2 regions of the Vreelandella janggokensis genome follow, and region 2 is predicted to be linked to the other one. Evidence: predicted binding sites of a transcription regulator. Region 2 holds the regulator's gene; the other holds the start of a gene.
What was found. The regulator sigma-54, encoded in region 2, starts transcription at its own class of promoters, with help from an activator protein. The targets are predictions, from matches to a motif close to TGGCACNNNNNTTGCTNT.
Positions count from the first base shown of each region.

Region 1 (6,555 bases), on a different contig from region 2:
GTCGACCAGTGATTCAAGGTTCTGGTGGGTGGCCGCGATAATCCGCACGTCGACTTTTGTCGGCGTATGCCCCCCCACGCGATAGAACTCGCCGTCGGCCAGTACGCGCAGCAACCGCGTCTGGGTTTCAGCCGGCATATCGCCAATTTCATCCAGAAACAGCGTGCCGCCATTGGCCTGCTCAAAGCGCCCCTGACGCTGTGAAGTGGCACCGGTAAAGGCCCCTTTCTCATGGCCGAACAGCTCGGACTCGATCAAGTCCCGCGGAATCGCCGCCATGTTCAGCGCAATGAACGGCTTGCCCTGGCGCGGGCTGTGCTGATGTAGCGCCTCGGCAACACGTTCTTTACCGGTGCCCGACTCGCCATTGATCAGCACGGTAATATGCGAATGAGACAAACGCCCGATCGCCCGGAAAACCTCCTGCATGGCAGGGGCTTCACCGATAATTTCCGCGTTGAGTCCCTCCGGCACCGTGACCGGGCGCTGACGTTCGCGCGCATGGGCAATGGCACGACGCACCAGCGCCAGCGCCTCATCCACGTCAAACGGCTTGGGGAGATATTCGAAGGCGCCGCCTTGATAAGACGCCACGGCGCTGTCCAGGTCCGAATGCGCGGTCATCACGATCACCGGCAAATCGGGGTGGGCCTCGCGTACCCGGGCCATCAGGTCCAGGCCATCAATTCCCGGCATGCGAATATCGGTAACCAGGACATCCGGCGGACTCTCGAGCAAGCGGGAAAGGGCCGTGTCGGCACGCTCGATACATTCAACCTCGAGATCGGGTTGCGCCAGCGCACGTTCAAGTACCCAGCGAATCGCACGGTCATCGTCAACAATGACGACCCGCGCAACATCATTACGGGCAGGCTCTGTCATGACGCTTCTCCGGTGACATTAATAACCAAGGGAATCAATAAACGAAATTCGGTGCGCCCTGGGCGTGAGTCGCATTCGATCAGTCCTTGATGTTGGTGCAAAATTGATTGGGCGATCGACAGTCCAAGCCCGCTGCCTTCGGCACGGCCCGAGACCATCGGATAAAACAGGGTTTCTTGCAGGGAGCCGGGAATGCCGGGGCCATTGTCGATAATGCCCACCTCGCTGACCAGGCGGTGCCGCTCGGCGCCCAACGTAAACTGGCGGCGCGCACGGGTGCGCAGCGCCAGCATCGGTGTCGGCGTCTCGGCATCGCCCATGGCCTGAACCGCATTGCGGGCCACATTCAGCACCGCCTGGATCATCTGCGCTTCATCGCCGAACAGGTCCGGCAGGCTGGGATCGTAATCCCGTTGAATATCGACCCACGGGTGCTCAGCGATCAGCAATGAACGCACACGTTCGAGCACCTTGTGAATATTGACCGGCTCGTGTTTGACGATGTAATTGGGCCCCAGCATGGAATCCACCATGTCCCGTAGCCGGTCAACTTCTTCGACGATGATATGGGTAAATTCACGCAGCGCCGGGTTATCCAGATCGCGTTCAAGCAACTGCGCCGCGCCACGAATACCACCCAACGGGTTTTTGACTTCGTGAGCAAGGCCGCGCGCCAGCACCTTGATAGTTTCCTGGCGGGTGGTGAGCGCCTCCTCGCGGGAAATCTGCATCAGCCGGTCGCGGGGCTCGACCTCCAGCAACAGTTCCGTGTCGGACAGGGGGGTTACCGTATAGTCGACGGTGAGCGGATCGCGATTCAGCGGCGTAATGCGCGCCTCACGCTGGGTAAAGGGATGAAACGCATCGCGGGCTTTGGCCAACACCTCATCGATGCTTTCATCACCGCCCAGCATCTCGTCCAGGCTCATCCCCCGCACACGGCTGAGGCTAACGGCAAACAACGCCTCTGCGGCAGGATTCATCCAGCACACATTGAGGCGGCCGTCCAGCAGCAGCACCGCCGTGGTGAGGTGTTCAAGTAAACGCTGGTGCATGGTGGTGTCTTGCAAAGTCGCCTCGTCCATTATCTTGGGTCAGCCTTCCGCTGGAAAGATGTAGAGAGAACTGCAAAAAGCGCGCCAAATGGGCCAGCGTGCTGATTTGCACGGCACTTGCGCCGTGTGGCGGTGCATGGCGAGTCGTTTTAGCGCAGGTCATCGACGCTTCCAGCGACCACATGCACCATAATGGCGCATTGACGCTATTCTGCCACCACAATCGTCACCGTGTTTGTGCGGTGCTGCCGTCGCCCATGGCTATCCAATAGCTCAGCCTGAAGCCGATGCCGACCGGCGGGCAAGTTTGCCAACCAGAACACATCGCTGTGCAGCGCCGACTGGCTAAGCTTGCCATTCACCCGCAGCTGTACCCGATGATCATCACGTAACCGGGGGCTAATACTCAGCATTACCGGCGTGTCGGCACCCACCTCGGCGCCATCGCTTGGCGAGCGAATCTGGAAGCGGTCGTAAGGCATGAAGGGCTGGCCAGGTGAGGTGGCCGGTGGCTCATCGGACCTCTCGGCGTATTCGCTTGGCAATCCAGGCAACGGCGCCAGCTCAAGCGCTTCCCCACCCTCGCTCGGGGTGTCGGAAAAGGTGACATTGCCGTGTTCATCGACCACTCGATAGACGGTTGATGATGCAGCCGTAACATCCACCCATACGGCCAGCACCAGACCAAGGCCGATGCCCCAGCCTTTGGTCCGCGCCATTAACACCTTGCGCAACATGCGTCCCCCTCAACTAAAAAACCCCGCCGTGGCGGGGTTTAGGATCATCTGCACCACATAGGTGAGATTAGCCGCTGTTGTTAGCAGCTATAATACATATCAAACTCGACCGGATGCGTGGTCATGCGGATCCGCTCCACGTCTTCCATCTTGAGTTCGATGTAGGCATCGATCATTTCGTCGGTGAACACGCCACCTTCGGTCAGGAAGGCCCGGTCGGTGTCCAGCGCTTCCAGCGCCTGATCCAGGCTGCTTGCCACGGTGGGTACCGACTTGCCTTCTTCCGGCGGCAGGTCGTACAAGTTCTTGTCCATGGCGTCGCCAGGGTGAATCTTGTTCTTGATGCCGTCGATACCGGCCATCAGCATCGCCGCAAAAGCCAGGTACGGGTTGGCCGTCGGGTCAGGGAAGCGGGTTTCAACACGCTTGCCTTTCGGGCTGGCCGTGTACGGAATACGAATGGATGCCGAACGGTTACGGGCACTGTAAGCCAGCATGACCGGTGCCTCGAAACCCGGTACCAGGCGCTTGTACGAGTTGGTAGAAGCGTTGGTGAAGGCGTTCAGGGCACGGGCGTGCTTGATGATGCCGCCAATATAGTAAAGCGCCATTTCGGAGAGACCCGCGTACTCGTCGCCTGCGAACTGGTTGGTACCGTCCTTCCAGAACGACTGGTGAACGTGCATGCCCGAACCGTTATCACCCACCAGCGGCTTCGGCATGAAGGTTGCCGTTTTGCCGTAGGCATGCGCCACGTTGTGGATCACATACTTCATTTCCTGAACTTCGTCGGCTTTCTTCACCAGCGTGTTGAACTTCACACCGATTTCGTTCTGACCAGCGTTGGAAACTTCGTGGTGGTGAACTTCTACCGACTGGCCGATCGCTTCCAGGGTGTTACACATGGCACCACGGATATCGTGGAAGCTGTCGACCGGTGGAACCGGGAAGTAGCCGCCTTTAACACGCGGACGGTGGCCCAGATTGCCACCTTCTACCTGGCTGTCCGTGGCCCATGCACCTTCTTCAGACGTGATCTTGTACATGGCGCCCTGGATGTCGGATTTCCAGTGGACTTCGTCAAAGATGAAAAACTCGGGCTCAGGACCGAAGAAAGCCGTGTCGCCAAGACCGGTTGACTGCAGGTACGCCTCGGCGCGCTTGGCAATGGAGCGTGGGTCACGGTCATAGCCCTGCATGGTGGCCGGCTCGATAATGTCACAGCGCAATACCAGCGTGGCATCTTCAGTGAAGGGATCGAGATAGGCAGTGCCATCTTCGGGGCGCAGAATCATGTCGGATTCGTTGATGCCCTTCCAGCCGTTGATGGACGAACCATCAAACATCTGACCGTTTTCGAAAAACTCTTCGTCCACATCGCGGGCAGGCACGGTCACGTGCTGCTCTTTACCGCGGGTGTCGGTGAAACGCAGGTCTACCCACTTAACATCATGCTCTTCAATTAGCGCGAGAGTCTTGGCTGACATAGTGTCCTCCGGTATGAGCGTGGCTTAAAGCTAATGACAGTAAGCTACCAATAAATGTTGTTCGACATGTCGCGTGCATCATGGCACGCCTGCCTTGCTTATTCACTCAACGTTTGTCCGTTGCCATCAACAGAACGTCTAGCGATAGAAACCGGCTAATGTTGTAGCACGCCGCCAGGCGATTTGCCTATGACCTACTAGCCGCTACCGCAAATAATGCAGGTTGCGTGCCAATCTTGCACCAATATGGCATAAAATAATGGCAAATAGTTGTTTTTAAATGACTTTAAAAATCACTCTGGTGCCACTTCATGTTGCATATCAGGCATAAACGTTCAGTCAAAACCCAATGTCGCCAACTATTGCACCACAAATAAGCAAGAACGGACTTAATTGCACCATAGAGGTGCACTCGATATTGCAGCCAAATCCACCCGCTTAATTTACTTGCGCGCCAAACGGTAGAGACTATAGTAAACTTTTATACACAATCAGTTACAATAAGCAAAAACCAGACACATAGACCGGAGGGCAACCCATGAAGTCGGTCTGCTTTATTATCGACACCAGCGTAACGGGTGCCCAACTGCCCCGCCATTTACGCAACATTCACCTAGCAGCCGCCGACCATCCCGCTTTCACACTGCAGATAACCAGTTTGCTCCGTGACCCCCGGTTAACCCTGATGGAGCAACGCTTCGCTGCCCACTGCACCACCCTGCCGGGCACCGCGCTGGGTGCGCGGCTGAACCATGCGGCCGCCACCAGCCAGGCCGAATGGCTGGTGTTTGCCCTCCACGCCACGGCCCTGCCGGTGACCCTCTGGGTGGCAATGTTTCCCATGCTGGATAGCTACGCCGTGGATGCCGTCGTGCTCGGCCCCAGTGAGCCCACCTTTCCCGCACGCCTTTTACAACGCTTTTTAGCTTCAGCGCTTCAATCGCCGCCCTACATAGCGGTACGACGAACGTGGTTGGAGCGTCTGGGCGGCTTCGACCCCGACCTCGACCGCAGCGCCCTGCACGACTTCATGCAGCGACTGCATGCCTGCCCCACACGCATTCATACGTTGACCAATGACAATGCCACTACCTCGCCAGGGGTCGCCTAGTGCATGGCCACATTCAGTTTCTTGCCAAACATCATCGCCCCGATTCTGGATGTATTGACCACCTTGCTTAGCACGATACAGCCCGTCATGCTCACCAACGCAAGCATTACGGCGTAAACCACGATGGGCAGCGATAAAGGCGCGATGATCAGGTCGGTGGCGATGAAAAACATCGGATGCGCCAGATAGATGCCAAACGAATACACATTGATCTGGCGGACCCAATTCGGTGCCGTATAGCCCTTGAGCTGACGTGTGGCGCAGAGCGTAAACAACACAAAGAACGGAATGACCCAGACCTCTTTTGATGTAAAGGCCGGCAGGTGGGCAAGTGTTGCCACACCAAGCCCAAGTACAAACAGGCCCAGGCAGGCCGGGTGGGCCAGATACTTCATCCACTGCGGTCGCTGGGCTTTGATGCCATTAGGGGCCAGCGGGTAGTAACGCACGAGTACCAACGCCAGGAAAAACAGGTAAAGCCAGCCCAGCGGCGCCACCCAGAGCAGATACCCCGGCGGATTGACGCCCTGCCAGTACGCCGTTCCCCAGTAGGCCATGCTGATCAGGCAGGATAGCCACAACCACGGTACCGGGTTGACTCGCCAGAGGCGCAAGCGGGTAAACAGCCAATAACCGACATAAAACTGCATCGCAATGATCAGGAAGTAACCGTGCCAGCCGGCATAAACAAAATACTCAACGGCATTGGCCCAGAAGTTGACCGGGTCACCTTCTGCCCCCCTTTTCGCCCACTCCGCCGTTGAATAGATAAATCCATAAACGAAATACGGCAGCATGACGTATTTGACCCGCTGGCGTATGAACCCTTCAGGCACCGCTTTATCGTAGCGAACGGCAAAGACGAACACCGAAATAAACAGGAAAATCGGCGTCCCCAATACCAGGGGGATACGCATGAAATCAGTAACGAGGTTGTCGACGTACTTGTTGACCTGGTCCATCAAGTGGAATAAAAAAACGGCTATACAGCCGTAAGCTCTAAGCCAAAAGATTTCTTCCACTTTCTGCATGAACCCTCCCGCCACGTTGTGTTGCGCGACGCCGACGCATTAGCGTCTTGAACATCCCACCCCGTGAGTTGTCCGACCCCGTTAGAACACGAGAATTCCCGACAGACGAGGTGCTCATGAGGAAACGCCCACTTTGGCGGCTCGGATTCATCAGCCTGTTTGGTTTACTCGCGGGGCTGTTGGCGGCCACTTCAACCGCCCTCGCCAGCAGTGTGGAGCGACACCATTTCGATTCGCCGACGTTGGGCAACC
Region 1 is NZ_JARWAJ010000005.1:120,818-127,372, forward strand. Features, by position in the region: gene ntrC (nitrogen regulation protein NR(I)) at 1-882, opposite strand, end outside; gene glnL (nitrogen regulation protein NR(II)) at 879-1,937, opposite strand; gene QC816_RS14245 (DUF4124 domain-containing protein) at 2,144-2,674, opposite strand; gene glnA (glutamate--ammonia ligase) at 2,755-4,161, opposite strand; gene QC816_RS14255 (glycosyltransferase family protein) at 4,700-5,272, shown strand; gene QC816_RS14260 (acyltransferase family protein) at 5,269-6,303, opposite strand; gene QC816_RS14265 (alpha/beta hydrolase) at 6,420-6,555, shown strand, end outside.
Region 1: the regulator sigma-54 is predicted to act here: its motif matches at 2,007-2,024, upstream of glnL (nitrogen regulation protein NR(II)).

Region 2 (6,555 bases):
TGCCAACGCCTGGAGCTTGACTTGTCTCAGGTTGCCTATTGCGGTGACGACCTTCCCGACCTGGCCAGCATCAAGCGTTCGGGGGTTGGCATCACGGTACCCAACGCCCCTGACTACATGCACACCCACGCTGACTGGGTCACCGAACGCCTGGGGGGACACGGCGCTGTCCGCGAAGTCTGCGATACGTTACTCGATGCTCAGGGCCACTGGGGTGCCGTCGTCGATACTTATCTACACGGCTGAGGCACTATGCTGAAGACACTGCGCACGCGCCTGGGACTGGCCCTGATAGTGCTGGCTCTGGGTGGCTTTCTGGTATGGCTGGACCCAGGTGGCCCACAGACTGTCCCGACAGACCCGGAAGCCCGAGCCGAGGAGCCAGGTCATGTCCTTCACAATGCCGAGCTTACACTGTTTGATGAACAGGGGAATATTCAGCAGGGGTTAACCACGCCTCGTCTGGTACATACCCCCCAATCCGCCTCAACACTCGCCGAAACGCCGCACGCCACGCTTTATGACAGCGAGCGACGAATCTGGAACGCCACGTCAGAGATAGGTACGCTGAATACCCGTTCCCAGGAGCTGACGCTTTCGGGCAATGCAAGATTGATCGCCCCTGATGAAGGCTGGCAGCTCGACACGGACGTTCTGCACTATGAGGGGAAAACCGCCCATGCGTGGAGTAATACTCATGTGCTGCTCCAGCAACCGCCCCAGCGCATGACAGCACAGCGAATGGATGCATGGCTCAACGAGGAGGAGGTGCGCCTCGAAGGTAACGTTCAAGGCCACCACCCTCCGGAGACGCAACCCGGACAGGAATGAAACATGAAAGCGTTTATCTACACGGCGATGGCTGCTGCCTGCCTAGTGCCTTTTTACGCAACCGCAGATAATCACCAGCAACCGGTTGAAGTCGTCGCCGACCAGCTCGACCTGGATCAGCGCGCCGGTACAGCGGTCTACACCGGCGACGTCGAAGTTCGCCAAGGCAACATGCTGATAAGAGGCGACGAAGTGGAAATCCAGCGAAATGAGGAAGGCGAGCTCTCGCGGGCCACGGCGCTGGGCGAACGGGCCTATTTGCGGCGGCAACCCGAAGACCAGGATGGCCCGATGGAAGGCTGGGGTCGAAGGGTGATCTACCATGTCGCCGAGCGACGCGTCGAGTTGATTGACCAGGCGGAAATCATCCAGCAAGGCGACCGCTTCACCGGGGGGCGGCTGGAATACTTTATCGACCGCGAGTTCGTCAAGGCGCGCTCCGACGTCGACAATCAAGAGTCGCAGCGCATCCGCATGACGCTGCAACCCGAGGGATAAGGAGAGCCTGATGGCAGTTGCCGACAACAGCGCAACACAAACGCTATACGCCCGCCATTTGGCGAAAAGCTACAAGCGCCGACGCGTCGTAAAAGACATCAACCTGGATATCTCACAAGGCAGCATCGTCGGTTTGCTCGGCCCCAACGGCGCCGGTAAAACCACTTCATTCTACATGATTGTCGGCCTGGTCAAGGCAGATGCAGGCAGCGTCGGGATTGATAGCCTGGACCTTTCCCGAGCACCCATGCACGAGCGTGCCAAGGCAGGCATTGGCTATTTGCCCCAGGAGGCGTCGATCTTTCGCAAACTCTCCGTCGCCGACAACATCATGGCCATTTTACAAACCCGTCACGACCTGGATCGAGCCGGACGCGAAGCACGCCTGGAAACACTCCTGGAAGAGTTCCATATTACCCACATCCGCGACAATATGGGCATGAGCCTTTCCGGAGGCGAACGGCGCCGCGTCGAGATCGCCCGGTCCCTCGCGACAGAGCCTGCGTTCATCCTGCTTGATGAGCCTTTTGCAGGTGTAGACCCCATCTCCGTGGGCGATATCAAGTCGATCATCCGCGCCTTGAAGGAGCGAGGTATTGGCGTATTGATTACCGATCATAACGTGCGTGAAACGCTGGATATTTGCGATGTGGCGTATATCGTCGGCGACGGGCATATTATCGCCAGCGGTTCGCCGGCCGCCATTCTTGACAATCAGGAGGTGCGTGACGTTTACCTAGGTGCTGATTTCCGTCTCTAAAGCCATCAATGGCATATTTATTGCCGATGGCATACTTATTGCACTTGCACCCAAACACAACTCGCACTAGGGTGGATGCTTTCCGATAAACGAGTGGTTCTCAGATGGTCATGAAAGCTTCTCTTCAACTGCGGATCGGCACTCAGCTCACCATGACACCCCAGCTGCAGCAGGCAATTGCCCTGCTACAGCTATCAACGCTCGATTTACGCCAAGAAATCCAGCAAGCGCTTGACGCCAACCCCATGCTCGAGCAGGAAGATGAGTTCAGCGAAAGCGAGCAAGCTGACAGCGAGCCGGAAGCAAGCGAGTGGGCAGATAGCATTCCCAAGGAGCTATCCGTCGATAGCGACTGGTCAGATACCTATCAGGATACGATGGGCAGTGGCAGCACAAGTAGCGAGGGGCCTGACTTCGAGCGCCAGGCCACCGGGCAAACGCTGCATGGCCACCTCCTCTGGCAACTCGCCATGACCGATTTGAGCCAACGTGAACAGTTGGTGGCCGAGAGCCTGATTGACGCACTGGATGCTAACGGCTATCTCACCCAGCCCCTTGCCGATATCCGCGAAGGACTGCGAGACCAGGGCGTGGAAGGCCTCAGCCAGCGCGAGGTTGAAACCATTCTACTGCGACTGCAACAGTTCGAGCCCACCGGCATCTTCGCCCGCGATCTTCGCGAATGCCTGATGCTTCAGCTCGCCGCACTACCCGGTGACACACCGCTGCTGATTCCTGCGCGGCGTCTGGTTCGCCAGTTCCTTGAAGCGCTGGGTAAAAATGATCAGCGCCTCCTCAAGCGAAGACTCGGCCTGGACGATGTGCAACTCGATGACGTCATCCAACTGATCAGAAGCCTGGACCCGCGCCCCGGCAGCGTTTACAGCGCCACTGACGATAGCTACGTGATTCCCGACCTGGTGGTTCGCCACGATAACGAAGGCTGGCACCTCGAACTCAACCCAGAGGCCTTACCCAAGCTCAGGATTCAACCCGACTACGCTAGCCTGATCAAGCGCGCCGACAAGAGTCATGATAACCAGTTCCTCAAGGATCACTTGCAGGAAGCCCGCTGGCTGATCAAAAGCCTCTCCAGCCGCAACGACACCCTGTTACGCGTCGGCCGCGAAATCATCACTCGCCAGATCGGCTTTCTCGAACACGGCGAAGAGGCCATGAAACCGCTTATACTGGCCGATATTGCCGATGCGGTAGAGATGCATGAGTCGACCATCTCTCGCGTCACCACCCAGAAGTTCATCCATACACCGCGGGGAATTTTCGAGCTTAAATACTTCTTTTCCAGCCAGATCAGTGGCCAGGACGGCGACAGCCACTCCAGCACGGCCATACGCGCTCGACTCAAAAAACTGATTCAGGAAGAACCCCCCGGCAAACCTTTGTCAGATAGCCGTCTGGTCACCCTGCTGGAGGAAGCCGGCATCCACGTAGCACGTCGCACGGTTGCCAAATACCGCGAAGGCATGGGCATCCCTTCGTCCAGCGAACGGCGTCGCTTACGTTAAGCAAACGGAAACTCAACACAAGGGCTTTGCTTAACGCCAAAAAGGGTTACAATCGAAGGACAGTCCGACGGATAAGGAGTACGTCAATGCAAGTCAATATCACCGGTCATCATGTAGATCTGACTGACGCCTTGCGTGACTATGTCAACGAAAAGCTGGAACGCGTTGAGCGCCATTACGACAACATCACCACCGTGCAGGTAACGCTCTCGGTCGAAAAAGAGCGTCAACAGGCCGCCTGCACACTCCACGCGGCAGGAGCTGACTTGCATGCCGAGGCCCTCGATAATGACATGTACGCCGCCATCGACGCCCTGGCGGACAAGATTGATCGACAGCTCGTTAAGCATAAGGAAAAAGCACAAGCCCGCGCCCAGGGCGCAGGTGTGCGTTAATTCAATGACGTTGGCCACAATCCTCCCCCCGGAACGCGTTCTCTACGATGTGCCCGGGGGCAGCAAAAAACGGGTGCTGGAGTTTTTCAGCACCTTTATCGCACAAAACATTCCCAGCCTCGACAGCCAGGAAGTGTTCAGCCGTTTGATTGGTCGTGAACGCCTCGGCAGTACGGGGATTGGCAACGGCGTGGCGATTCCCCATGCTCGAAGCCCACACTGTGATTCACCTATCGCCGGCTTTCTCAAACTCAATGAAGCGGTCGACTTTGACGCCATTGATGGCGACCCGGTTGACCTGGTGTTTGTTCTTCTCGTGCCTGAAGAAGCCGACGACACCCATCTCGCACTGCTGGGACAAGTTGCTTCCATCATGAATGATGCCGACACGCGCCAGCAGCTCCGTAAGTCGGGTAGTCAACGTGAATTGCTGGACCTCATCTCCGCCAAGATACGCGACCAGGCGGCCAGCCTTTAATAGGTCGGCACGTAATGAACCGTCCTGACCAAGGGGCGTTTATCCAAGTCGCTTGACCGCAAGCAAGAGAGCCTTCATGCAACTCGTCATTATTAGTGGCCGATCGGGGTCAGGCAAATCGATAGCCTTACAGGCGCTGGAAGATCTGGGTTATTACGCCATTGATAACCTGCCCGCCATGCTATTGGACTCGCTGGTGGATGAGTTGCGTGATCAGGGTGATCGCTCCCACTTGGCTGTCAGCATTGATGCACGCAATCTGCCAGGCGCACTTGCCAAACTTCCAGAACTGCTCAAGGAGCTTCGACAGCGGACCATCAAGTGCCAGATCGTGTATCTCACCACCGACGCACGTATTTTACTGGAGCGCTATTCAGCCACTCGCAGGCGGCATCCGCTCACGCGCAACAGCAGTCTCACGCTAGAAGAAGCCATCGACAAAGAAGAGCAAACGCTGCACGAGATACGCGATCTGGCCGATTTGACCATCGACACAACGCGGCTTTCAGTCCATGACCTTCGTCGGCGCATCACCGACCAGGTCGCCCATCAGCGACGCGATGAGCTAACGCTGACCTTCGAGTCCTTCGGCTATAAGCGCGGCGTTCCGCTGGATGCCGATATTGTCTTTGATGTCCGTTGCCTGCCAAACCCCTACTGGGACCCTGTGCTACGAGGCTCCACTGGCCGCGATGCCGACATCATTGCGTTTTTATCCAGCTACCCACTGGTCGATGACATGACCAGCGATATTCAGGCATGGCTTGAACGCTGGCTGCCCGCCTACCAGCATAGCCAGCGCAGCTACATGACCATTGCGATCGGCTGTACCGGCGGTCAGCATCGCTCCGTGTATATGGCTGAACAACTGGCGCAACGCATCGCCAGCCAACAGGGCGAAGTAAAATTACGCCACCGCGAGCTAGGCTTGCAGTACACGGTTAACGCGCCGCTTTAAGTTCGAGCCACATTGACCCGCTATCGCGAAGACCCTCATAGCCAAAAGGAACCAGGGTGCCAGAACGTAGACTTACCCTCACTAACCAACGCGGTCTTCACGCGCGGGCCGCCACGAAGCTTGTTCAGTGCAGTCAGCAATTTGACGCCAACGTACGCATTTGCAAACAGCAACAGGAAGCCGATGCCGCCAATATCATGGCACTGCTGATGCTAGCGGCGCCCTGTGGCACGGAGCTATGCATCAAGGCAGAAGGCGATGACGCCGAACAGGCGTTGGATGCCATTCAATCGCTGTTCGACGCCCGCTTTGACGAAGACAAGTAAAGCCCTGCCTTCAACGCTTGGTTAGTTACCGGCGATGGTCATGCCATCAATCAACCAGCTACCGGAATGGATGCTACCCCGGCGGTCGATATCATCTCCCACGCCTACCAGGCCTCCGAACATACGCTCCAGGTTGCCCGCAATGGTGAACTCCTCGATCGGGTATTGAACCACGCCTTTCTCGACCCAGAAACCGGCCGCACCACGGGAATAATCGCCGGTCACGCCATTGATTCCCTGCCCCATCAGCTCAGTCACCCAGACACCAGTGCCCATTTGCTCGAACAGGGCTGCCGGGCTGGATAACGGCGCGGTAATGCGCAAATTGCGCGCGCCGCCAGCATTACCCGTGGTACTCATTCCCAAACGCCGTGCGCTGTAGGAGGACAACATATAGCTTGCAATCTGGCCGTTTTCGATAAAGCGGTTGTTGCGCGTTTGAACACCTTCTCCGTCGAAGGGTGAGCTCGCCGTCGCGCCGATTTCCATGGGTCGTTCTTCCAGGCTGAACCAATCGGGAAACAGCGCGGTATCGAGTCGATCACACAGAAATGAGGCCTGACGGTATAGCGCACCGCCTGCCAGCGCGCCCATCAGATGGCCCACCAGACCACTGGCCAGACTTGGATCGAACAACACCGGATACGTACCGGTAGGCGGCCGTTTGGCCCCCAGCCGACGCAACGTACGTCTCGCCGCTTCGCGGCCTACCGTCGCCGGGTCGGTTAACTGCCCAGGATCACGTGCCGAGGTATAGTCCATGTCGCGCTGCATGCCTTGCTC
Region 2 is NZ_JARWAJ010000001.1:947,252-953,806, reverse strand. Features, by position in the region: gene QC816_RS04310 (KdsC family phosphatase) at 1-246, shown strand, start outside; gene lptC (LPS export ABC transporter periplasmic protein LptC) at 253-831, shown strand; gene lptA (lipopolysaccharide transport periplasmic protein LptA) at 835-1,329, shown strand; gene lptB (LPS export ABC transporter ATP-binding protein) at 1,340-2,089, shown strand; gene QC816_RS04290 (RNA polymerase factor sigma-54) at 2,194-3,615, shown strand; gene hpf (ribosome hibernation-promoting factor, HPF/YfiA family) at 3,702-4,010, shown strand; gene QC816_RS04280 (PTS sugar transporter subunit IIA) at 4,015-4,488, shown strand; gene rapZ (RNase adapter RapZ) at 4,565-5,446, shown strand; gene QC816_RS04270 (HPr family phosphocarrier protein) at 5,503-5,772, shown strand; gene pmbA (metalloprotease PmbA) at 5,794-6,555, opposite strand, start outside.